3 regions of the Paenibacillus sp. 10L310 genome follow, and region 2 is predicted to be linked to each of the others. Evidence: predicted binding sites of a transcription regulator. Region 2 holds the regulator's gene; each other region holds the start of a gene.
The links. Region 2 encodes LexA, which represses DNA repair genes until DNA is damaged. Its sites were predicted from a motif close to CGAACATATGTTCG; they were not measured.
Positions count from the first base shown of each region.

Region 1 (6,223 bases), on a different contig from region 2:
ATCGGCATGAACACGGTGAAGCTGAAAGGTGAACATTTCAAGGTGCATGTACAAGAAGGTGATGAAGTAAAAGCTGGGGATTTACTTATCGAATTCGATACAGATGCAATAGCCGCCAAAGGTTATGATCTGACTACACCTATTATTGTTACGAATTCAGATGACTTTACAGATGTAATTGGTATAGATAAACCATCGATTACGATCGGGGAAAAACTAATTAAGATCATATAAGGAGGAATTTCCAATGAAGAACACAACCGTATTCCCAGACTCTTTTATGTGGGGCGGCGCAACAGCGGCGAATCAATACGAGGGTGCCTGGAACATTGATGGTAAAAAGGCAAGTACAGCAGATATGATGACGGGTGGAACGCATACTACTCCAAGACGGATCACTAAACACATTGAGGAGGGTGTAAACTATCCTTCCCATGAGGCAGTAGACTTTTACCATCATTACAAAGAAGATATCCGTCTGTTTGCAGAGATGGGCTTTCGATGCTTCAGAATGTCCATTGCTTGGTCCAGAATATTCCCCAACGGGGACGATGTAACGCCAAATGAAGCAGGACTTCAATTTTACGACAAGGTGTTCAGTGAACTGAAAAAGTATAATATTGAACCTATCGTTACGATCTCACATTACGAAGCTCCGTTTGCGCTAACAGAGAAATTCAATGCCTGGGCTTCTAGAGAGATGATCGACTGCTACGTACGGTATTGTGAGACCATTTTCACCCGTTACAAGGATGTCGTGAAGTACTGGATTACATTTAATGAGATCAATAGTTTAATTGTTCCAGCAGGTGCATATATAGCAGGGGCATTATTAGTTGATGATAGTGGTGTATTTAACAATACGGTTGTGGATAGTACGCAATTAAGATTCCAGGCTTTACATCATCAATTTATAGCAAGTGCAAAAGCAGTCAAGCTTGCTCATGAAATTAATCCGGCGTTCCAAATCGGTTGTATGATTAATTATAGTCATGGTTACGGAAGTACATGTAAACCGGAAGATATGTTGAAGGCTCTGAGAATGGATCAGATTAACAATATGCTGAGCAGCGACGTGCAAGTTAGAGGGGAATACCCTGACTTTGCCAAGAGATATTTTAATGAGAACAATATTCAGATTGAGATGGCAGAAGAGGACGTAGAAGTGCTAAAACAAGGCTGTGTTGATTTCTATAGCTTCAGCTACTACAAGTCTCATGTAGTGGGTACCCGCCCAGAAGGTGATGAGACCCAGGGGAATGTCTTTGGTGGATTCAAAAATCCTTATTTGAAGGCAAATGATTGGGGATGGCAAATCGATCCAGTTGGACTTCGTTACGTACTCAATCATGTGTACGATCGGTATAGAATCCCTGTAATGATCGTTGAAAATGGTCTGGGAGCGGTTGATATCATCGAAGAGGATGGCTCTATCCATGATACGTATAGAATCAATTTCCTGCGAGATCATATCGAACAAATGAGAGAAGCTATCCTCGATGGCGTTAATCTTATCGGCTACACGGCTTGGGGTTGCATCGACATCGTTAGTGCCTCAACTGGCGAAATGGAGAAACGCTACGGATTCATTTATGTAGATAAGAATAACGAGGGCGGAGGTACCCTGAAAAGAAGTAAAAAGGACAGTTTCCACTGGTATAAAAAGGTGATTGAATCCAACGGGGAAAGATTGGATTTGGAAATATAATTTGCACTCGAACGAAAGATGATCCAATCTTTAAATTCCATCAAATAGACCAAGTACTTATCACTTTGTGAGACAAGTACTTGGTTTTTTGTGCATCAATAATAAAACTAAGAATTAATTATTTGGATGGCTAAAGTGGCTGACAATATCCAGTCTACAGTTCATTATGGTGTCCAAGGGTTTTCAAAAGCTAATTATAAATATTTACCTCTTGCATAAAGAACGTGTGTTCGGTCTATAATATATACAAACATACGTTCTCAAATGTACAGGAGTGATTTCAGTGTTGGCTAAGCAGCGAACTATTATGCTCATCGACATGCAGTCGTTTTATGCTTCAGTCGAAAAGGCAAAAATGCCTCAATACAAAAATAGACCATTAGCTGTTGCGGGAGACCCCGCAAGACGCTCTGGAATTATCCTTGCCGCTTGTCCACTAGCCAAGGCGAAGGGTGTGTCTACCGCGGAACCACTCTGGCAGTCTCTTCAGAAGTGCCCTGAACTGATCATTGTGAGACCACACATGCAAGAATATATCGAAGTATCCACTCAAATCATGTCCATTATTGAAGAGTTCACCGATCTGGTCGAACCGTACAGTATAGACGAATTATTCGCTGATTTTACAGGGTCTATGCATCTATTCGGTAATGATCCAGTCGATTTGGCCAAGCAAATTCAAGACAAAATCTATAATGAAACAGGCGTTTACGCGAGAGCTGGCATTGGTGAAAACAAAATCATCAGTAAATTATGCTGCGATATAATCGCTAAAAAAGCAGAGGGGGGCATTTTCCACTTAAAAAAAGAGGAGTTACACCTCCATATTGGAGATAAGCCCATCCGCGATATGTGGGGGATCGGCTCAAGAATGGAAAAACATCTGTGGAAGATGGGGATCCGAACCATTAGAGACCTGGCGAATACGCCTCTTTCCAAATTAAGAAGTAAGTGGGGCGTTAATGGAGAAGTCATCTGGCGAGTCGCAAATGGACTCGACAATTCGCCGGTAACCGTCAACACGCACAGTACACAAAAAGATATCGGAAACGGAATGACCCTGCCTAGAGATTTCACAGAGGCTTGGGAGATCGAAGTGGTTATTCTCGATATCTGCACAGAAGTATGCAGAAGAGCCCGCCAAAAGGGACTGATGGGTAGTGTCGTGTCCGTAAGTGTGTCTGGAGCGGATTTTGACCACCCCACTGGTTTTCACAGGCAGGTTAAACTGTCTGATCCTACAAACATAACCGTTGATGTATGCAAGATAGCCAAACGCATATTTCATCAACACTGGGATGGGCAACCTGTGCGCCGTGTAGGCGTATCCCTGTCTCAATTATCCAACGCGGATACATATCAACTATCTTTTTTTGATGATCAAGAACAGAAACGGGCCATTGATCAGGTGATGGACGACATTAAGGATCGATTTGGCGACATTGCCATTCTACGAGCAAGCTCCATTACGGCTGCGGGTCAAGCGATCGATCGAGCATCTAAAATTGGGGGGCATTATAAATGATCAAAAAACTGGAGGCCAATGGATTATGGGAATCGAGCCGCATGATGCTTCCACAACATAAAGAACGGATTATACAGCATCGTACTCAAGTTCATTATCTAACGAAACCGCTGATCCATGAAGATGAGTGGGAGATTATTACACAAAATATAGATATGTCGCTCAATTATACATTGCAAGCCACCTTTGCAATATTTACTGAGTCAGGCAATCGGTATATACACGGGATCGTCACTTCAGTCAGTACCTTTGGAAAGAAAATCAAAATTGAAATGGAGAATGGATTTGAATGGGTCGATTTTGATCAATTGGTCGCTGTAAAACTTGAAGAAGGAGGCGTGTAAAGTGCGACAGACTTTCGAGGAACTTTCACTCGTAAAGAGGGTAGTGGAGCTCCCTTATCTGTTAGGTGCTCTGGAGGTAGATAAGCATAAAATATACGCTTCAAACTTCAAAATGAAATCTGTGTATGTTGACTACCTGGACGGTACCCAAAAGAAAATAGCTTTAGAAATGTACAAATCAAAGCAAAGGCTAAAGGAACATCATATAAAAATCATAGATGAAGTGAGATCTGAGCTGAGTTTAACGGTAGATTATTCGGTGAGAGGTTACATTCATAAAATGACATTATTATGGAGCAAAGTGAAAGTAGATGTAACCTTAATGCTTACTGAACATATGAACGTTGATATTACTGAATTGCCCACATGAACATAGAAAATAAGAGTCTAACTTATGGGTGCGGCAACAAATACGAGCAGATCTTTCGGCAAACCGGGAATCACAAAAAAGATAAATAAAGAGGCAGAGTAAACTATGTTTGGATGTCAAAGATAAAAAACTTCATTATTATAAATCTGCCCCTGTATTCAGTAAGGACATTCAAAAGAAAAGCCACGAAGGAGGAGGAATAGCAGAAGGTTTAAGACAGTCGAGAAATCAGTAGGATGCCCAATTTCCCGGTTCGCTTGCGGGACGTAATTTTCAAGTCGTCATTTCAAGTAGCATGAGAAATTTTAAGATAAAACTCAAGAGGAGAAGTGGGCGTAAAAGTAATTGAGGGGATGGTAGCGTCATGCCAATTGAAATCAAAGACATTGTGTCTAAGAAAATATTAAGTGAAGTAAAAGGTTATCTAGATATTGGTTTTACTCATTCACTAAATCCCTATACGGGTTGTGCATTTGCTTGCGAATACTGTTACGTCAGAGAAATGCCTATTCAAAAGTTTAAGGATATTCCTTGGGGATCGTGGGTGGATGTCAAGAAAAATGCAGCAGAAAACTATCTAAAGGAAGTCTCTCTTCTAAGACGTAAAAATAAACCCATAAGTATATTCATGTCATCAGCCACAGATCCTTATCAACCTGTAGAGCAGAAGGCAAACATTACAAGAAGCCTGTTGGAAGAAATGGATAAAAACCCACCAGATTCACTTCAAATTCAAACTAGAAGCCCGCTGGTTGCCAGAGATCTTGATATACTGCTGAAATTAAAGGAAAAATGTAGAATTATGGTTTCAATGACAATCGAGACAGATCGCGAAGACGTGAAACGAATTTTTTCGCCCTATGCTCCTGGAATAGATTTACGAGTTAAAGCCTTGAAAAAGATAAATGATGCAGGGATACATACACAAGTATCTATTTCCCCTGTGCTACCTTTTTCACCTAATTTCGCTAACATGTTACAAGGCATAACTGATCGAATTTGGATTGATACGCTATTGATTGGTGATGGTCAAATGGGGATGAGATCTAAGCGGTTAGGGATGCCACAATTATTTGAGGCGAACGGCTGGGAGAAATGGTACGAGAAAAGAATTCATCTGAAAGTCGAAAAATATTTTAAGGCAAGGTTTCCATCTGAAATTATTCATGTATCCAAAAACAGTGCATATCCATTTTGATTTTAAATAGCCATTCATTTAATGAGGATCTTGCCCGTTTTTTCTTCATGCAATAGAAATATTGCAGAAACTGGTGTTCGAAGATCAACTCTCTCATACGAGTCAATGGAGGACGTATGAGTCCTCCATTGATTTAACTTGAAGATGTAGAGGGATTCATTCTATTTTGAAATGACCGTGGAGTAACAATTTGACATCATTCACTCTGATGAATATCGTTTGGAAGTTCATCATTGAGTTTCTGGTACCCGAGCCCCCATGTTTCCATAGAGAATATAATTGGCTTCAGTGAATTTCCTAAATCACTTAAGCTGTATTCGACTCTCGGAGGGACTTCTGCAAAAACAGTACGAATGACAATTCCATCCTCTTCCATTGAACGTAAATTTTCAGTGAGAACCTTTTGACTGATCTCCGGGATACTTTTACGAAGTTCTCCGAATCGATGAGTTCCCTTCAAAAGATCCCTCATAACCAATAACTTCCACTTGTTACCTATCAATCCAACTGTCGTTGCGACGGGACACAACGGCAACTCTTTTTTTGAAATCACTGTATTATCGCCTCCAATAGTTACTATTAGTTTCCTATATAACAAAAAGGTGCCTACTTTCAAAATCAATACATTGCTTATATTATAATTCTGTCGATGAAAAATCAAATGAAAGGAGGAGGGAGTTTGCAAGAGAGTTTATGCAACTGAGTGACTATTTTTTGAATCATATGTTAACGTTCTTGAATTCTTGGAGACAGCATTTAGAGATCAGTTTATTGGCTCTGCAACCTAAAGATAAAATACTAGTTACAAAAAGGTTCCTATGCAACATTAAGGTGCCTACTTACCAATTATCTAAAGTAGAGATAAAATTTTAATGAAGGCATATGCTCACGAAAATAGAAAGGGGTTTAAATATGACGATTACAGAAAACAAACAATTGATGTATCGTTTCACGAACTTCATTAATACGGCAAGCAAGGAACTTGCTGAAGAATTGATTTCTCCAGATGCTGTTTTTTATGTACCTATGCAAAAAGAACCAATGAATGGTCCAAGTGGTTATCTCTCCATAATTCATA
Region 1 covers NZ_JBFTKC010000009.1:13,433-19,655, reverse strand. Annotated here, with positions in the region: gene AC1DE7_RS19055 (beta-glucoside-specific PTS transporter subunit IIABC) at 1-234, shown strand, start outside; gene AC1DE7_RS19050 (glycoside hydrolase family 1 protein) at 248-1,708, shown strand; gene AC1DE7_RS19045 (DNA polymerase IV) at 2,016-3,233, shown strand; gene AC1DE7_RS19040 (YolD-like family protein) at 3,230-3,577, shown strand; gene AC1DE7_RS19035 (YhjD family protein) at 3,579-3,947, shown strand; gene AC1DE7_RS19030 (SPL family radical SAM protein) at 4,312-5,145, shown strand; gene AC1DE7_RS19025 (winged helix-turn-helix transcriptional regulator) at 5,342-5,698, opposite strand; gene AC1DE7_RS19020 (ester cyclase) at 6,058-6,223, shown strand, end outside.
Region 1: AC1DE7_RS19045 (DNA polymerase IV) is a predicted target of LexA. The motif match lies at 1,956-1,969, and genes of this name have one in related genera.

Region 2 (6,223 bases):
CCTTTTAGAACTAGTCGAAAGTACAACCGATAATTCCATCACTTTTAAAGACGGTTCTACATTAATTCAATATGACAGCTATTATATTGCAACAGATTTAAATAGTAAAGATGAGTTAAAAATTACAAAAGTTGATGAGACTAAAGTAAAGTATGAAAATCTCCAAACTGGCGAAGTGAATTATGCTACAAACGAAATAAAACCTATTCACGAAGATCTCAGTTTCTCGCCACAAGCATTAGCAGACGGTTATGTATATAAAGGCAAAGTAGAAAATTCCACAGAGATAATATATGCAACTGCTTCTGCAATAGCAGGTATACTTGCTTCCTTTATAGGAGGACCTGTAGGTGGTAGAATAGCGGGCATACTTGTAAGCATCGGTGGTTATTATCTTTCTAAGGATGCACCCAGAGCCTATTGGGTAACAAAAACATATACTAGAGATGTTAAGCATAGTGATTTTAATGCGACTTTATTCATCAGGAAAGACCATCATTATTACAAATATCATGATTATACCGGTTTTATTGATACCGCTTCGACAATCCAGACTTGCCAACCTTTTGGTTGTGATCCAGTAAACGAGTATAATTCTTTTATGTTGTGGGATAGAAAAAGCCGATTAAAGTCGCTATTATAGCGGCTTTTTTTTGTTTTATTCGTACAAGTTCATTTTTCGATTACCGATTAGATAAATATTTAACTACTTAACAGAAACTAAATAAATTGTTAGAGTGGTCTTACGAAAAAGCAAAGCTCAACCGATAAAGCAATTGATGCTTTAATCCGTTGGCAAAATATTAAAGGAGTAACAAGCAGGTTTCTAACTGGCGTAGGTGTTGTTGTCACTCTTCCAGTAGCTAAACCAGCTGATTAATGTACGTGCAAATACGAGTGCTCACATGCGTGGTTATAATCCAAAAGATGATGAAGTTAAAACGTTGGTTTTTTCGTGTCTTACCAGACAAGCTGCTACAGATATTTTGAAGGCTGGTATAAAACCGGGCAGTATACCTGTAAAGAATGCGATTAAAAAGATTTCAAACGTAGCAATTAAGACTATAAATCATGTTTGGTGAAAAAGGTATTATGTTTTCTTTCCAAATAAGTGTAGCCCAGCTGAATTAGACTTAAAAATAGTTTTAAGATAACGGACAGGATAGTGTAATTATTACGCGAATTATCCTAGGGAGTTGCATAAAGAAGGAAAAACGTATCTAGAAAAATAAAAAAACTTCTTAGTGAGACTGGTGGAAAGTGTGCAACCCGGGATGTTTAAGAATAGAGCCTGTTGATTACCATCAAATCAAGGTATGGGCAATTCATAAAAAACACGAAACTAGGCACATGATTGCGTGGAAAACTTAAAATAACTGATGATGAGTTATATAGATGGAAGCAGATAAAAGGGTCACCAAAGAAGCCTATGTTTGTCTGTAACCATGGCTTACTTTTAACATGATGCATTCGTTCACCAATAGATAATCGTAAAGCTCTCTTTTCATTAATGAAAGGGGAGTTTTTTATATGTGGTAACTAAACATTTCTATTTTAAGAAATGTATCAATTCATGTTAGTAACAGCGCAAAAACCATTGTCATTTATCTAGTAACCCATTAAAGAGAAACTGAAATTAGAATTCTTTCTTACAGTGCATCAAACTGTCGGAAGCAAAAAATCTAAATTAAGCTTCCTTAGAAATTCTAATAGCCACTACATAGTAGCAAGTACTAGCTTTCACTCTATAAAAATTCCAACCATCGTTCAAATACATACAATATGGATGTTTCAACTGTATGTTGAAAGTTTCATATAGAAGAGGTATACTTTAATTAAATTTTGAGCAATTTAATTTTAAATAATTAATTGGAGATGTTAATATGGATCAGGCAAAACAACTGGTGACAGAACAACGTACATTTTTTTATACAGGACAAACTAAAAATATCGAATATCGGATTAATGCGCTTCAACAGCTTAGAAAGGGAATTGAAAAGTATCAGCAACGGATTCAAGATGCACTTCGGGCAGATTTGAACAAATCAGAGGCGGAAGCTTACGGTTCCGAGATTCGCATTGTTCTGGGTGAACTGGATTTTGCATTAGAACATCTGCAGGAATGGGCTGCACCAAAACAAGTCCCAACCAATTCGGTTATGCCGGATGGGGTGAGCACCATTTACCCTGAACCATACGGAGTGGCTCTTATTATTGCACCTTGGAACTATCCTTTCCAACTGGCCTTTGGTCCACTGATTGGAGCAATTGCAGCCGGTAACTGTGTAGTTATCAAGCCTTCTGAATTAACACCAGCGGTATCTCGTCTGACATATGATCTGATTCAGGAAATCTTCCCTCAGGAGTATATCGCCGTTATGGAAGGGGAAGTTGAAGCCAGTACAGCATTGTTGAAAGAGAAGTTTGATTATATTTTCTTCACAGGAAGCACAGGTGTTGGTCGCATTGTTATGAAGGCAGCTGCGGAGCATTTGACTCCTGTAACCCTGGAGCTAGGGGGCAAGAGTCCTGCTATTGTCCATAACGATGCAGAACTGAAGCTGGTGGCCCAGCGTATTGTTCGTGGTAAGTTCCTGAATGCAGGCCAAACTTGCGTTGCTCCGGATTATTTGCTTGTAAATGAACAAGTTCATGACGAATTGATCAATCTGATTGGCGCAGAGATCAAAGATAAATTTGGGGACGATGTGTTACAGAACGCTGATTTCCCGCATATTGTTAACTCGCGTAACTTTGATCGGTTGTCGAAATTCCTAACAGATGGCAAAACGCTGATTGGTGGACGTTCTGTACGAGAGCAGTTGCTCATTGAGCCGACTGTACTTGGAGATGTGAACTGGGAATCAGCTGTCATGCAAGATGAGATCTTCGGTCCGATTCTTCCTGTATTTACGTACAGTGACCTGAATCCTATGCTAGATGAGATTGTTCGCCGGCCAAAACCATTGGCGCTATATCTCTTCACACAGGATGAGCAGCTGCAGGATCAGGTTCTGAATCAAGTATCCTTCGGTGGGGGATGTATTAATGACACACTTTCTCATATGACTTCACACTACCTCCCGTTTGGTGGTGTAGGAGAGAGCGGTATGGGCTCATATCACGGACAACAGAGCTTTGATGTGTTCTCGCATCACAAGAGTGTTCTGAGACGCAGTGAATAATTAGCCGCTAAAATAACATAAACAAGAAAAAAGAGGTTGTCCTGTTGATCAGGACAACCTCTTTCGTATTTCATTACATCTAGTTTTGTTACTCAAGTTAAATATTAATGAATATCTCGGAAAAGGCCAATGACTTTACCCAGAATACTAACATGTTTCAAACGTAAAGGTTCGAAGGTCGCATTCTCCGGTTGAAGGCGAATATGATCTTTCTCTTTATAGAACGTTTTCACTGTAGCTTCATCGTCTTCAGTCATTGCAACGACGATATCACCGTTATCAGCAGTTTGCTGTTGACGGACAATAACGTAATCTCCATTAACGATTCCAGCTTCCACCATACTATCTCCCACTACTGAAAGCATAAACACTTTTTGTTCGCCTACATAATGTGTAGGAAGAGGGAAGTAGTCTTCAATGTTCTCGGTTGCAGTGATTGGAACCCCGGCTGTAACCTTACCAACAACAGGAATACGTGCAACGCTATGAGCAAATTGATGAGAATGCTCAGATTCTTCCTGGCTCAAAAGCTCAATGGCTCTTGGCTTGGTAGGGTCGCGTCGGATCAAACCTTTTTTCTCCAAACGATCCAAATGTCCATGTACTGTTGAGCTGGAAGCCAGTCCAACCGCTTCACCAATTTCCCGTACGGAAGGAGGATACCCCTTCAACCGGACTTCATTTCGTATAAACTCCAGAATAGCCTGCTGCCTGCTGGATATCTTCGACATACCGTATCAACCCCATTTTAGTAACGTTTGGGAAAATTATAACATAGAACCTCCGTTCGTACAAACATAAGTTCTAAATAAAATAGCATTAAATCAGTGTTTTTTAACTTATAGAACAGAAATTGTTCAAAAGTCAGAGCATAATATTGCAAATGCTTTGCAAATGTACTTGAAATAAGATATTGCTCCTTCTAAAAAAGAAGCGAACAATTGTTCTGAAAATCTATTGAACAAAACAAGTGTTCGTGTTATATTGATTTCAACAGATAGGAACAAACGTTTGGAGGCGGGTATTTAATGAGATATTCTACTTATCAAAGCATTTATGAACCAATGAATTCGGAACTGGTGAAGTCTAACATAGGGAAATACAAGAAGGTTTTAGCGCGTTTCAAGATTTCTTCATGGATGTTAAAGGTAGCCATTACCTCTTTGATTATATTTATTGGATGTAGCACTGTTTTAACTGTATTTGCCGGCAATGAGAATGATGTTCTGCCTGGAGGAAAGATAGCTGTTTCACAAGGGGAAACATTATGGAGTATTTCTTTGGAACATAAACCGACGAATATGGATACACGTATTTATATAGAAGCAATTAAGAAAGTGAATCAACTTCATACAACTTCCATCCAAGTGGGACAAGTACTAGCTCTACCGCAATTTGCAGAATAAAATGCACATCAATAAGTGTTAGCGCGTGTCAGCTTGACAAGCAGCCTTTATAATGGCAAAGTTAATATGACTTTGTATTTTTGGAGGGGACAAGCTTGGATATAGATAGTCTGGTAGCACGCATTAACGAATTGGCTCGTAAGCAAAAGTCCACTGGATTGTCGGAGGAAGAACTTGCTGAACGTGCCGAGCTAAGAGAGATTTATTTGAGTAATATTCGCAGCAATTTCAGACAACAACTGGATACCATTGAGATTGTTGATGATGAGAATGACAAAGGCCACCAAGGCAAACTCAAACACTAACGAAACCTAATGATATCATTATGATATTTAGGTTTCTTCCTGTTATTTTGAGTGTGCAATTTATAGGGGGAAATGTTGGTTTGCAATTATGTAAGCCGATACAAAGACACATAAGGGGGATTCTCATGTCGCGTTCGTTCGAGAGAACGGTTAAGAAAAATTCCAAGCAGTTAAATCAGCAACGCAAAAAAAGTGGTCAACCAATCACAGGTACACCAGGTGAAGAAGTCTTTAAGGGACGCAGCTTGTTGTTCCCAATATTTTTGATCGGTCTCGCCTTTTTGTATCTGTTTATGAGCACATTCCTTGTGCAAGCTCCAATGACAACTTGGGACTGGGTGACCATGCTGCTTTACGTATTTTTGGCAGTCATCTTCATGCTTCGCCGTCCATACATCAAGATTAGCAGTAATCGGATTATAACGACGAAGGGTAATCGTGAACGTTCAATTGGGGTTGACGATATCGTCAAATTCAGAATTGAACCAGGTACAGTTGTTATCGAACATAACAGTCGCGGGAAAAGATGGGTGTTTACCAAGTTATTGAACCGTTACGATACAGATGCGATTGCAGAACGTTTGCTGAAATTTGCGAAAGCACACCAGATCACCGTGGAAACCGTCGAAAAGTAATTATTGCATAAAGGGGTAGATGATCGGAATGGCGTTAAAAGCGATTTTGTTCGACCTAGATGATACTTTATTATGGGATGAGCGTAGTGTTCGAGAAGCTTTTCATGAGACTTGTCTAATCGCAGCGCAAGAGACTGGGGTCAAACCAGAAGAACTTGAAGAAGCTGTTCGTAATGAGGCACGTGGGCTGTATGAATCATATGAAACCTTTCCTTTTACCAAAATGATTGGAATCAATCCGTTTGAAGGCCTTTGGGCTAACTTTACTGGTGGGGATCAACCTGAGTTCCGTCAGTTGGAACAGCTTGCTCCAGTTTACCGTAAAGAATCCTGGCGTCGTGGCTTGTTGAAGTTGGGTATAGATCAGGAAGATCTTGCTGAACAACTGGCTGCGCAGTTTGGAGTAGAACGGAGATCTCGACCACATGTATACGAAGAAACGATGGATACCTTGCGTCAGTTACAAGGCAAGTACAAACTGTTGTTGTTAACGAACGGTTGTCCTGCTTTGCAACAAGAGAAGTTGGATGGTGTACCTGAATTGACTCCTTTCTTTGATGAGATTATTATCTCGGGTAACTTCGGAAAAGGAAAACCAGATCCGTCGATATTTGAACATGCTTTGAGTAAACTGGGTGTTAAACCCGAAGAGAGCATGATGGTTGGAGACAAGTTAACGACTGATATTCGTG
Region 2 covers NZ_JBFTKC010000003.1:186,790-193,012, reverse strand. Annotated here, with positions in the region: gene AC1DE7_RS09850 (adenosine deaminase) at 1-643, shown strand, start outside; gene AC1DE7_RS09845 (hypothetical protein) at 906-1,082, shown strand; gene AC1DE7_RS09840 (aldehyde dehydrogenase) at 1,884-3,185, shown strand; gene lexA (transcriptional repressor LexA) at 3,290-3,916, opposite strand; gene AC1DE7_RS09830 (LysM peptidoglycan-binding domain-containing protein) at 4,214-4,591, shown strand; gene AC1DE7_RS09825 (DUF896 domain-containing protein) at 4,687-4,896, shown strand; gene AC1DE7_RS09820 (hypothetical protein) at 5,022-5,531, shown strand; gene AC1DE7_RS09815 (HAD family hydrolase) at 5,560-6,223, shown strand, end outside.

Region 3 (6,223 bases), on a different contig from region 2:
TTCGACGTGTGATCCTTCCACTTCGTGATCCAGCGCTTTACCGATGTCATGCAATAGACCTGCACGTCTTGCCAGAGTTACGTCTTCTCCCAGTTCGCCAGCCATCAGTCCAGCCAGATAAGCGACTTCCATGGAATGTTTCAAGACGTTCTGACCGTAACTTGTACGGAACTTCAACCGGCCCAAAATTTTGATCAGATCCGGATGCAGACCATGCACGCCCACTTCAAAGGTAGCTTGCTCACCGTATTCACGGATGCGCTCATCCACTTCTTTACGGGATTTCTCAACCATCTCTTCAATCCGTGCCGGGTGAATACGTCCATCAGCCACCAGTTTCTCCAGGGCAGTACGGGCGATTTCACGGCGAATCGGGTCAAAGCCCGACAGAATAACAGCTTCTGGCGTATCATCGATAATGAGGTCAATCCCTGTAAGGGTTTCAAGCGCACGGATGTTACGTCCTTCACGACCGATAATCCGGCCTTTCATTTCTTCATTTGGCAGGGTAACAACAGATACCGTTGTTTCCGCTACGTGGTCAGCCGCACAGCGTTGGATGGCGAGTGTAATAATCTCGCGGGACTTTTTGTCCGCTTCTTCCTTCGCTTGTTGTTCAATGTCCTTGATCATTTGAGCCGTCTCATGACGAACTTCCTGTTCTACGTTGGACAGTATGATACTGCGTGCGTCTTCCATGGTGAGGTTGGATATACGTTCCAACTCTGTCACCTGGTTTTTGTAAATCATTTCGATCTGCTGCTGAGTCTCATCAATTCGTTTCTCTTTGTTAGCCACTTGCTCTTCTTTACGTTCGAGTGATTCCAATTTTTTATCCAGCGACTCTTCTTTTTGCAACAATCGTCTTTCTTGTCGTTGAATTTCATTCCGACGTTCACGAGTGTCTTTTTCAGCTTCAGCGCGAATGCGATGGATTTCATCCTTCGCTTCCAGCACCGTTTCTTTCTTCAGTGCTTCTGCCTCTTTCTTCGCGTTCTCCACGATTTGTACGGCAGCTTGTTCCGCACTAGAGATTTTAGCCTCTGCAAGAGATTTGCGAATAAAATATCCTACTCCGAACCCAATGAATAGCGCGGCTGCAACGAGAGCGATCGTGATTGCAATTTCCATACTGTTCACCTCCTCGTTGGTTCCTCCAAGGCATTCCTTGGGTCAATTTGCAGTTTTCAAACCTTACATATGTTTGGGAATAACGAATACTCACGGCGATCCCCCGCCGATTTTCATTTCACATGTACATGTTTCCACGTACTATTCACTGTTTCCAGCGAACCCATAATTAAGAATGGTATAAATCTTAAGAAACCGAAACCGCTTTTTTGGAAGGAAAAAGGGTTGTCCATTTCTTACAGACTCATGTCCATTTTAGTATTTGACGAAAGAAATTGTCAAGAGAATGCAGTATAGAGACTCTAGTCTGCTAATCCCATAACAACGCTTCGTCATCTTCAGGGTCCCCAGCCTCATCTTCTTCAATTAAACAATTCACGACCCGGCGCACCATATCCATTGAAAAACCACGTCTCATTAGGAAGGGAAGCGTTTTATTTTTCTTCTCTTTGACGTCCCCTTTGACCTGATTCCATTTTTTGCGTCCGGCACTCAAGGCAGTCTCAAATTCCGCATCTGTACTGATCCCTTCTAGTGCCTCAACAATGAGATCATTGGCAATGCCCTTTTGACGCAGCTCTTGCCTTATCCACAGTTTTCCCTTCCGCTTGCCCTCCATACGCTGTCTTGTCCATTCCTTCGCAAATAGATCGTCATCCACCAGGTTCTCCCGCTCAAGCCGATCCAGCGCCTCTTCAATCAAAGGTGCAGCAAACTCCTTCTGACGAAGTTTCTGACTTAATTCATGGCGCGTACGTGGCTTATGCTCCAAAAAACGCAGAGACTGTGCATACGTCCGCTGTCGCTCATCAGCTAGAATGATATCTTCCAGATCCTTCTTCATAAACGTATTACCTTGAGTCATCCTGTATTTAATCATCACATCTTCAAGAACCGTAATGGAGTGGATGCCAAAAGTGATTCGATAACGAGCTTGCCTGCTCTTCGTTCGTTCTACACGTGTAATAATAAGTTCTTCGTTGTCCGGAAATTGGGATAGGCCATCCTGTTCTGCTTCTTCATATAAATCCTCGTCATGTTGATCCATTCTGGTCTCCCCTTTCATAACATTTTCATTCTGACTACGCCAAGCACATCTTCACATAACACAAAGAACACCAATAATACAAAAGACCGGGAACTCTGCCCGGCCTTTACTCCATAGTTAGCGTGCTAACAGCCCCTGTCCATTGGGACAGGGGCTGTTAGACAGCACGAGTACTCCCACTACAATCCATTATCCAGATTGATCCAAGCTCAATCAGATAAGTTTACGGAGTCCAGTGGGGAACACCCTCAGGGTCCTCCCTACAAGGGAGGTTTTGAGAGATTACTCGTTGATTTCAAACAATTCTTGTTCTTCTGCTGCTTCTTTTTGTTGCTCTTCACTCGTTGGCGCAGGAACTGCAGTAACCAAGTTACTGGCTACACGAATTTTTTGTTCAATGATGTCAGCAATATCTTTATGCTCTTTCATGAACTGCTTTGCGTTCTCACGACCTTGTCCTAAACGCTCGCCTTCGTAGGAGTACCAAGCACCACTTTTATTAACGATGTCCAGCTCTGTACCAATGTCAATGATACTGCCTTCTCTCGAAATACCCTCGCCATACATGATATCCACTTCCGCTTGTTTAAACGGAGGTGCCACTTTGTTTTTCACAACTTTAATACGAGTACGGTTACCAATCATGTCATTGCCTGATTTGATACTCTCAATACGACGCACATCCAGACGTACTGTGGAATAAAACTTCAGAGCACGACCACCAGGTGTTGTTTCCGGGTTACCAAACATAACGCCGACTTTCTCACGAAGCTGGTTAATGAAGATTGCGATTGTTTTGGATTTGCTGATTGCACCAGACAGTTTACGCAGCGCCTGAGACATCAAACGCGCTTGCAAACCAACGTGTGAATCGCCCATTTCGCCTTCAATCTCTGCTTTTGGAACCAATGCGGCTACAGAGTCAATAACGACGATATCTACTGCACCACTGCGTACAAGAGCTTCTGCAATTTCCAACCCTTGCTCACCCGTATCTGGCTGAGACAGAAGCAATTCATCAATATTAACACCAAGTTTGCTTGCGTACTGTGGGTCAAGAGCATGCTCGGCATCGATAAATGCAGCTTGTCCACCCGCTCTTTGTACTTCAGCGATAGCATGCAATGCTACGGTTGTTTTACCAGAGGATTCAGGTCCATATATTTCAACAATACGGCCTTTAGGCAAGCCGCCTGTTCCTAATGCAATATCCAAAGCCAAGGAACCACTGGGAATAATTTCCACATTCATATGAGTGGACTCACCCAGTTTCATGATGGATCCTTTACCAAATTGCTTCTCTATTTGACGGAGCGCCATATCAAGCGCGGCACGACGGTCTGACAATAAGCTCACACCCTTTACTGTTTATAAGATAATGATACCTTGTTTTAACACGTTTGCCAAGCTTTTTTTCGAACATACATTCGTTTTTTTTGTAAAGGCCGAGGCGCCTCTTCCTCAAGGAAACTTTCCATTAAACAGAAAAAAGAACCGTAAACAAGGCTGTAAAGCCTAATTCTACGGTTCTTCCGTCTTCCTTAATTATACTTGCTTGGAACTGTAAATGCAATCGAAGCTATTAACTAATCAATCCATCGCCACAAGTTTTTGCCATAAGCGATATAGAATTGCTTTGGCTGAACGAATGCGAACAGTCTCGCGATTACCATTAATACGTAGCTCATGGATTTCCGTCTCTTTTCCACGTTCTGCAAGAGCAATGAAGACAAGTCCGGGTGGTTTGCGTTCCGAATATCCCGGTCCAGCTACACCGGTAACAGCCAAGCCAAAATCAGCATCGCCAATCATGCGGATCTGCTCAGCAAGCACTTTTGCAACCTCAGGACTTACCGCCCCAGGTGCATCTTCACCCTCCAGATAATCATGAGGCACATTCAGCAGCTTTTCTTTAATTTCATTGGAGTAACAAACAATACCACCTTTGAGCATTGATGCACTTCCGGGTACAGAGGTCAGACTCTGCATGACAAGCCCTCCTGTACAGCTCTCAGCAGCGCTGAGCGTCAGCCCCATGTCAGACATCATAGTTACAATCGTGTACTCTATAGGCACATCCTCGTTCGCGTAGAGATGTTCTGTCAAACGTTCCCGAATCTGAACCTCCATCGCATCCAGCTTCAGCTTCGCCTCTCCCTCACTCGCAGCCTTTGTGGAGACACGTACCGTAACTTCGCCTTCGCTCGCGTAAGGAGCAATCGTAGGGTCTGTCTGCGCGTCAATCAGATCCAGAAGTCGATCTTCAAGAGCAGATTCACCAATACCTGCGAATTTGAGCATTCGGGAATAGATCGGCATCTCTTCTGTGAGTACATGCTGGAACAGCCAAGGTTTGACTTCCTGTTCAAACATTGGAATCAACTCTTTAGGTGGTCCAGGCATCACAACATAATATTTGTCATTGTCAGAAATCGCATTTCCTGCCGCAAGGCCCGTTTCATTGGCCAGAGGTGTTCCGCCATCAATAACGATCGCCTGACGTCGGTTATTCTCTGTCATATCCACATTACGATCTCTGAAAAAGCTCTCAATTTTGTCCATTGCCATTCGATCTGTATGCAGTTTCCGGTTAAGAACAGCTGCGAGCGCATCCTTGGTCAGATCATCTTGTGTAGGTCCGATGCCACCGGAAAATAAAATAACGTCTGCACGGCTCTGCGCAATACGAATAGCTTCACTAAGTCGGTTCAGGTTATCCCCAACCACCGTTTGGAAATATACATCGATCCCCATCGCAGCCAATTCACGGGATAGGTATCTGGCATTGGTATTGACGATTTGTCCAAGCAGTAGCTCTGTGCCAACTGCAATGATTTCTGCCTTCATTGAGCATCCTCCTGTACACGTGGTGAGTGATCAAAGGGCAATAGGATAATTTCCTATTGCCCCTGACCCAATGCTTCCTTCATGATTACCCAATTAAGAACAAACCATTATGCTTTTGTTAAATGAAGCAGGTTTTTGTTTTTAATAAAGTAATCGATACCCGACCAGATGGTAATAAGCGCTGCTGCCCATACCGCGATAATATCGACGTGAATACCCGTGTATGAAAACGGGAAATTGTTCAACAGCAACAGCACAATCGCCACAATCTGCACTACAGTCTTCAGCTTGCCCCAAGCACTGGCGGCAACAACCGAACCATCCAGCAATGCAATTTGACGCAAGCCGGTAACTGCAAATTCACGACTAATAATGACAACTGCAATCCAGGAATCCAGCTTGCCCATCTCCACAAGCGAGATCAAAACTGCAGTAACCAGCAACTTGTCTGCGAGTGGATCGAGCAGTTTCCCCAGATTGGTAACCATGTTATTTTTCCGCGCAAGGTATCCGTCAATTCCATCTGTGCTTGCGGCGATGATAAAAATAACAGCAGCAATCAGTTGATTATACGGAAGCGACAAGCTTCCAAGCTGCAACGGCTCTGGATAAAATGGAAAATCCACGAGCAGGAACACCATCAAAAAAGGGATTAAGCAAATTCGTGCAAGCGTAATCCGGTTGGGTAAATTCACAAGACGCCCTCCCTCATATCCTCCATTACTCCAAACAATCATCATAATCCCGTTATCATCATCCGGAACATGAAATGTACAGTATCAATGTCAATCCATATTAACATGATCCCACTATGTAGAAACGCAAAAAATAAAGTCAACCGCTCAAAAGCAAAACGCTTTAAACGTTCCGGTGACTTCCAGAAGATGTACTGCTTTTCACAAAGTCAGCAAACGATGAGGACTGGACTTGATGCTTGACTGCCAGCAATGCACACTTAGTATAATATACGCCCAATACCGTGTCAAAAAACACTTTTGCTACAAAAAAACCTTATTACTTGAAATTTGTATATTGCAAATCCAGAGGCAGGTTAGCACCATTTAGCAACTGCATGACAGCTTGCAAATCATTTTTACTCTTACCAGTTACCCGAAGTTGATCTCCCTGAATCTGACTCTTCACCTTCATCTTGGAATCCCGAATCAGGATATTGATTTTCTTGGCGATATCCTGATC
Region 3 covers NZ_JBFTKC010000001.1:1,096,419-1,102,641, reverse strand. Annotated here, with positions in the region: gene rny (ribonuclease Y) at 1-1,131, opposite strand, end outside; gene AC1DE7_RS05250 (regulatory protein RecX) at 1,442-2,179, opposite strand; gene recA (recombinase RecA) at 2,462-3,526, opposite strand; gene AC1DE7_RS05240 (competence/damage-inducible protein A) at 3,770-5,026, opposite strand; gene pgsA (CDP-diacylglycerol--glycerol-3-phosphate 3-phosphatidyltransferase) at 5,134-5,721, opposite strand; gene AC1DE7_RS05230 (YajQ family cyclic di-GMP-binding protein) at 6,041-6,223, opposite strand, start outside.
Region 3: recA (recombinase RecA) is a predicted target of LexA. The motif match lies at 3,596-3,609, and genes of this name have one in related genera.